Regions from separate parts of the Streptomyces sp. NPDC008092 genome, predicted to be linked through region 1. Evidence: riboswitches for the same ligand, from Rfam matches in the RefSeq annotation. Region 1 holds a riboswitch; the other holds the start of a gene.
The links. A riboswitch is a leader RNA that binds a small molecule or an ion and turns the genes downstream of it on or off. The one in region 1 is predicted to bind thiamine pyrophosphate.

Region 1 (3,627 bases):
GGGTCCGGCAGCAGGGTCCGCTCGTCGGCGATGACCTCCAGCTTGACCAGGTCGGTGCCCAGCGCCTCCCGCGCCAGCCGGGCCGTCAGCACCGCCTCGCCCGCGGTGTAGCACCCGGCCGTGTTGGGCAGCACCCGGATCCCGAGCCGCTCCAGGACCGACAGCACGGAGCCCCGTACCCCCGGGTCCACCCGCCGCATCGCGACCGTGGTCAGCTCGGTCCCGGACGCGACCAGCGCCCGCTCCAGCACCTCCAGGCTCGGCGCGCCCCCGGTACCCATGATCAGCCGGGAGGAGAACGTCGTACCCCCGAGGACGAACGGATCGTCGGCCATGGCGCTCAGCCTCCCTGCACGGCGGTCAGGACTTCCACCCGGTCGCCCTCGGCGAGCCCGGTCGTCGCCCACTGCCCGCGCGGTACGACGGTCTCGTTGACGGCCGCGGCCACCCCGGAGGGCGCGGGGGTCAGGGACCGTACGAGCGAGTCGAGAGCGGTGCCCGGGGCGATCTCCCGGCGCTCCCCGTTGACGGAGATGGTGACGGAGATGTTCATGCGGTCTGCTCCACGAGTGCGGCGGGAACGAGGTCGAAGCGCCTCGGCGTGAACGGACGGGCTTCCTCCGGCAGCTCGCCGCCGGCCAGCAGCTCCGCCATCACGTCTCCGGTGACCGGTGTGAGCAGCACCCCGTTGCGGTAGTGCCCGGTGGCCAGCAGCAGTCCGTCGAGGCGGGTCGGCCCGAGCAGCGGTGCGTTGTCGGGGGAACCGGGGCGCAGTCCGGCCAGGGTCTCGGTCAGGGGCAGCTCGGTGATCCCGGGCACCAGCTCGTGCGCGTCGCGCAGCAGCTCGTACACGCCGCCCGCCGTGACCGTCGTGTCCCAGCCGAGCTCCTCGCTGGTCGCGCCGACGACCAGCTCGCCGTTCTCCCGGGGCACCAGGTAGACGTTCCCGCCGCGCACCACGGCCCGTACCGTCCGGCTGAGGAACGGCGCGTACCGCGCGGGCACGGTCAGCCGCAGCACCTGCCCCTTCACCGGCCGCACCGGCGGCAGCACGTCGTCCGGCACGCCCGCCAGCCGCCCGCTCAGGCTCCCGCCGGCGAGCACCACCTGTCCGGCGCCCAGGGTGTCACCCGTGCGGGTGCGGACACCGGCGGCCCGACCCCGTTCCACCTCCAGGCGCTCGGCCCAGTCGCGGTGGAAGGCCACCCCGGCCCGCTCGCACGCGGCCACCAGCGCGGCCGCCAGCCGGCGCGGGTCGATCTGGTGGTCGCCGTCCACCCGCAGCCCGCCGCGTACACCCGGCGCGAGCATCGGCTCCAGGCGCCGGCACTCCCGCCCGGACAGCCACTCGGACTCCAGGCCCGACTGCTGCTGGAGGGCGTGCAGCTCGCGCAGATGGGCGCGGTCGTCGGCGTCCAGCGCGACCGCGAGCGTGCCGCAGCGCCGGTAGCCGAGGTCGTGGCCGGTCAGCTCGGTCAGCTCGGCGGCGAAGGCGGGGTAGCGGCGCGCGGAGGCCAGGTTGAGCCCCAGCAGGGTCTGCTCGCCGTAGTGCAGCTCGGTGACCGCGGCCAGCATCCCGGCCGCGACCTGCGCGGCCCCGCCACCGGGCGCCGGGTCGACCACGGCGACGTCGAGCCCGCGCTGAGCCGCTCGCCAGGCCGTGACCAGGCCGATGATTCCGCCCCCGATGACGAGGACGTCGGACGTATGTGAGGACATGGGCGTCCAGCCCCTCCCTTCGCCGGCATGACCCGGATCAGGTTCGTACGGTCGGAGGCCGCCAGCCTCCCTCTCAGCCCGGTGCGTCCGGGCTCCCGCGTGTGCTTCCCCGCCACCCTAGCCCGCGGAGCTCCGCCCTTGTAAGACGGCCTCGGACGGCGCCGCGGACGGCCCGGTGGACGGCCCTGAGTACGGCCCTGAGTACGGCCCTGTGGAACAGGTCACTCGCCGCGACCGCTGACTGACTCTTTGTCAGTTGTCTATCGTTCTTGTCTATGGTGATCACGTGAGCGAGCAGACGCAGCGACGGAGCACGTCACAGACGCGGCGCGTGGTCGTCGTGGGCGCGGGGATGGCCGGGGTGCAGACCGCCGTCGCCCTGCGCGAGCAGGGGTTCACCGGAACCGTCACGCTGATCGGCGCCGAGCCGCACCAGCCGTACGACCGGCCGCCGCTCTCCAAGGCCGTGCTGCTCGGCAAGTCGGAGGGCTCCGCCTTCGAGGTCGACTTCGAGGCGCTCGGCATCGAGCTGGCGCTCGGCCGGGACGCCCTGGGCGTGCGCACCGCCGACCACGAGCTGGACACCGAGGCCGGCCCGGTGCCGTACGACGTCCTGGTCCTCGCCACCGGCGCCGAACCGATCACGCTGCCCGGCACCGAGGGTGTGTCCGGCGTCCATCTGCTGCGCACCCTGGACGACGCCGAACGGCTGCGGCCCGTGCTCGCCCGGCAGCACGACATCGTGGTCGTCGGCGCGGGCTGGATCGGCGCCGAGTTCGCCACCGCGGCCCGCGAGGCCGGCTGTGCGGTCACCGTGGTCGAGGCCGCCGACCGCCCGCTCGCGGGAGCGCTCCCCGCCGAGGTCGCCGCGCCGATGGCCGCCTGGTACGCGGACAGCGGCACCGACCTGCGCACGCACGCGCGCGTGGCAGGCGTCGAGCCCGGCGCGGTGCTGCTCGACGACGGCTCGCGGCTGCCCGCGGGCGCCGTCGTGGTCGGCATCGGCGCCCGCCCCGCCACCGCCTGGCTGGCCGGCTCCGGCATCGAGCTGGGCACCCGCGGCGACGTGCTGGCCGACGACCGTCTGCACAGCAGCGCCCCGGACGTCTACGCGGTCGGCGACTGCGCCTCGTTCCCGTCCGGCCGCTACGGCGAGCGCCTGCTGATCCACCACTGGGACAACGCCCTCCAGGGCCCGCGCACGGTCGCCGCCAACATCCTCGGCGAGACCGACGCGGTCTACGACCCGGTCCCGTACTTCTGGTCGGAGCAGTTCGGCCGCTTCGTGCAGTACGCGGGCCACCACGCCGCGGCCGACCGGCTGGTGTGGCGCGGCGACCCGACCGGCCCGTCCTGGAGCGTCTGCTGGCTCCGTGACACCCGCCTGGTAGCCCTGCTGGCGGTAGGCCGCCCCCGCGACCTGGCCCAGGGCCGCCGCCTGATCGAGGCAGGCACCCGAATGGCCCCCGAGGCCCTGTCCGATCCCGGTAATCCGCTCAAGAACGCCACGACCGCTTGAGAGCGCCCTGAGGGAAACGCGCCCCGAAGGGGCGCGGGGCCGTATCGATATGCGGCTCCGCCGCGTGGGCGCGACCAGCCCCCACGGCGCCGCACCCGGACCACCACCCATCGCGGCGGCACCGACGATGCGCCTACCCTTGACCCCGTGACCGAGATTGACACCAAGACCGATGCTCTCGTCCCCGCCTGGCTCACCCTCCCCGACATCGCAGAGATGATGGATGTCGAGGTGACGCGCGTGCGGCAGCTGGTCAAGGAGGGCCAGCTCATCGCCGTCCGCCGCGGTGAGAACAAGGCACTGCACGTCCCCGCCGCCTTCATCGACGGGGACAAGGTCGTCAAGGGCCTGACCGGCACCTTGACGCTCCTGCGGGACGACGGCTTCAC
Region 2 (3,627 bases), on a different contig from region 1:
AGGAGTCGACCGTCGACGTCTGATGCTCGACTTTTCGATACATTAGCCGAAAGTAGTCAGACGAAGAAGGCCGGGGATCGACCTCATTGAAAATCCCCAGCCTTCTGGTCTCTGTTCTAGGGATCTTCAACAGTTGAGGTTACGGCGGTTGGAGGTTGAGTCCGGTTTTGACGAGGAAGCGGTTGATGAGGCCGGGGCGATATTGCATCCGTTGAGCCGGGTATTCAACAGGGCCGTGAGTTCGTGGGGGCTGACGCTGAGAGACGAGCGCTGAGTCCCGCTGACATCCATGGCTGACATCAACAGCAACAGTTGCTGACACCACTGCGCGCCCCGGCACGACCGACGCGGCCGGTCGGATCTGCAACTGAGCCGAGCAATGATCGAACTCCCAATGCGGTGGTCACACGGCGGCGCCGCCGACGGCAGTGACCGCAGTGCTCACGGCGACGACGGCGGACGGCAGCGGCACTCGGCGGCCCGGCACGGTGCCGATATAGGACGATCGAACCGCGTCACCAAGGCGTGCCCGCATCTTCTATGCGCCGGGTCTGGGCCGCCCGAGGCCGACCAACGCTGACAACCGGCACCTGCGGGTGACCACTCCCACTTCGGTCTGGCCTGGGCTGCCGGAGTCGATCTGCGACACTGGTTGGGTTATGCCTAAGCCCGGAGAACTCACTTTCGTCGCGCCGCGCGGAGCCAAGAAGCCGCCGCGGCATCTCGCTGATCTCTCGCCTGCCGAGCGCAAGGACGCGGTGGCCGAGGTCGGGGAGAAGCCGTTCCGTGCCAAGCAGCTCTCGCAGCACTACTTCGCGCGGTACGCGCACGACCCCGAGCAGTGGACCGACATCCCGGCCGGGTCGCGGGACAAGCTGCGGGAGGCGTTGTTCCCCGAGCTGATGACGGTCGTACGGCATCTGTCGACCGACGAGGGGACGACCCGCAAGACGCTGTGGCGGCTGTTCGACGGCACGCTCGTCGAGTCGGTGCTGATGCGGTACCCGGACCGGGTGACCATGTGCATCAGCTCGCAGGCGGGGTGCGGGATGAACTGCCCCTTCTGTGCGACCGGGCAGGCGGGTCTGGACCGGAACCTGTCGACCGCCGAGATCGTCCACCAGATCGTGGACGGGATGCGGGCGCTCAGGGACGGGGAGGTGCCGGGCGGGCCCGCGCGGCTGTCGAACATCGTCTTCATGGGGATGGGCGAGCCGCTCGCCAACTACAAGCGGGTGGTCGGAGCGATCCGGGCGCTCACCGATCCGGCTCCGGACGGGCTCGGGCTCTCGCAGCGCGGGATCACCGTCTCGACCGTCGGACTGGTGCCGGCCATCCACCGGTTCGCCGACGAGGGCTTCAAGTGCCGGCTGGCGATCTCGCTGCACGCCCCCGACGACGAACTGCGCGACACCCTCGTCCCCGTGAACACGCGGTGGAAGGTGCGCGAGGTGCTCGACGCCGGGTTCGAGTACGTGGAGAAGAGCGGGCGCCGGCTCTCCATCGAGTACGCGCTCATCCGCGACATCAACGACCAGGCGTGGCGCGGGGACCGGCTGGGGCGGCTGCTCAAGGGCAAGCCCGTGCACGTCAATCTGATTCCGCTGAACCCGACGCCCGGTTCGAAGTGGACCGCGTCGCGGCCGGAGGACGAGAAGGCGTTCGTCGAGGCGATCGAGGCGCACGGTGTGCCGGTGACCGTCCGGGACACCCGTGGGCAGGAGATCGACGGCGCCTGTGGTCAGCTCGCGGCCACCGAGCGGTAATCTGAGGGCCGCAGGTACATCTTCATATTCCGACAGGGGAGCGCCACAGCGCTGAGAGTGCGGCAATCGGGCCGCAGACCCTCTGAACCTCGCCCAGGTCATTCTGGGTAGGAAGTTCGGTCATCACTCAAGCTGTTGCGCCCTGCCCGCACACCGCGGGCAGGGCCGCGTCTCTTCCTGGTCAACCCCAGGAGGAAAACACCAGTGCACACAAGGACCTTCTTGGCCGCAGCCGTCGGGCTCGGCCTCGTCACGCTGTCCGCGTGTTCGTCGTCGTCGGGCTCCGAGGCCGACTCCAAGACCGTCACCCTGGTCAGCCACGACTCGTGGGCCGTCTCCAAGAACGTGCTCAAGGACTTCGAGAAGCAGTCCGGCTACCAGGTCAGGGTCCTCAAGGACGGCGACGCCGGGCAGGCCGTCAACAAGGCGATCCTGACCAAGGACAACCCGCAGGGCGACGTCTTCTTCGGCGTCGACAACACCCTGCTGTCCCGCGCTCTCGACAACGGGCTCTTCCAGCCGTACGAGGCGAAGGGTCTCGACCAGGTCGGCACGGCCTACCAGCTCGACGCCGACAAGCACCGGGTCACGCCCATCGACTACGGCGACATCTGCGTCAACTACGACAAGGCGTACTTCAGCAAGCACAAGCTGACCCCGCCGGAGTCGTACGCCGATCTCGTCAAGCCCGAGTACAAGAACCTCCTCGTCACCGAGAACGCGTCCACGTCCTCGCCGGGGCTCGGCTTCCTGCTCGGCTCGGCCGCGCAGTACGGGGACAGCGGGTGGCAGGGCTACTGGAAGCAGCTCAAGGCCAACGGCGTCAAGGTCGTCGACGGCTGGGAGCAGGCCTACAACGACGAGTTCTCCGGCTCGGCCGGCGGGAAGAAGGCGGGCGGCGACCGGCCGCTCGTCGTGTCGTACGCCTCCTCGCCGCCCGCCGAGGTCATCTACGCCGACCCGAAGCCGAGCACCGCGCCCACCGGCGTCGCGACCGGCACCTGCTTCCGGCAGATCGAGTTCGCCGGGCTGCTGAGCAACGCCGCGAACACCAAGGGCGGCAAGGCGCTCATCGACTTCCTGGTCTCCAAGGAGTTCCAGGAGGACATGCCGCTGAACATGTTCGTGTACCCGGTGGTGAAGGGAGCGAGCGTGCCTGCCGAGTTCACCGAGTACGGGCCCGCCGCCCAGGACCCCGAGACCATGGCGCCCGACAAGATCGCCGCCAACCGTGACCAGTGGGTCAAGACGTGGACGTCACTCGTACTGAAGTAGCCGCGGCGGCCGGCCGGCGCGGGAGCGCGGCTCGGCTCGGGCTGATGCTCGTGCCGGTCGCGTTCTTCGCCGTCTTCTTCGCCTGGCCGGTCGCGGCGATCGTGACGCGCGGGCTGAGGGTCGACGGGGTGTGGCGGTTCGGGCGCGTCGCCGATGTGCTGGCGCAGTCCGACATCCGGCACGTGCTCTGGTTCACCACCTGGCAGGCGCTCGCCTCCACCGCGCTCACCCTGCTGGCCGCGCTGCCCGCCGCCTACGTCTTCGCCCGCCTCGACTTCCCGGGCAAGCAGGTGCTGCGGGCCGTGGTGACGGTCCCCTTCGTCCTGCCGACGGTGGTGGTGGGGACCGCCTTCCTCGCACTCGTCGGACGGGGCGGGCTGCTGGACGAGCTGTGGGGCGTACGGCTCGACACCACCGTCTGGGCCATCCTGCTGGCGCACGTCTTCTTCAACTACGCGGTCGTCGTACGGACCGTGGGCGGGCTGTGGGCCCAGCTGGACCCGCGGCAGGAGGAGGCCGCCCGGATGCTCGGCGTCTCCCCGGCGGCGGCCTGGCGGAAGGTCACCCTGCCCGCGCTCGCGCCCGC

Region 2: it holds a riboswitch for thiamine pyrophosphate, as region 1 does, so the genes downstream of both, ACFZB3_RS44480 (thiamine ABC transporter substrate-binding protein) here and thiO (glycine oxidase ThiO) in region 1, are expected to answer to the same signal.

Annotation. Positions count from the first base shown of each region.
Region 1 is NZ_JBIBHY010000006.1:416,537-420,163, reverse strand. It holds gene ACFZB3_RS21845 (thiazole synthase) at 1-335, opposite strand, end outside; gene thiS (sulfur carrier protein ThiS) at 341-553, opposite strand; gene thiO (glycine oxidase ThiO) at 550-1,719, opposite strand; TPP riboswitch at 1,717-1,828, opposite strand; gene ACFZB3_RS21830 (FAD-dependent oxidoreductase) at 2,006-3,238, shown strand; gene ACFZB3_RS21825 (Rv2175c family DNA-binding protein) at 3,386-3,627, shown strand, end outside.
Region 2 is NZ_JBIBHY010000021.1:1,626-5,252, forward strand. It holds gene ACFZB3_RS44470 (AIPR family protein) at 1-23, shown strand, start outside; gene rlmN (23S rRNA (adenine(2503)-C(2))-methyltransferase RlmN) at 660-1,766, shown strand; TPP riboswitch at 1,791-1,898, shown strand; gene ACFZB3_RS44480 (thiamine ABC transporter substrate-binding protein) at 1,971-3,041, shown strand; gene ACFZB3_RS44485 (ABC transporter permease subunit) at 3,086-3,627, shown strand, end outside.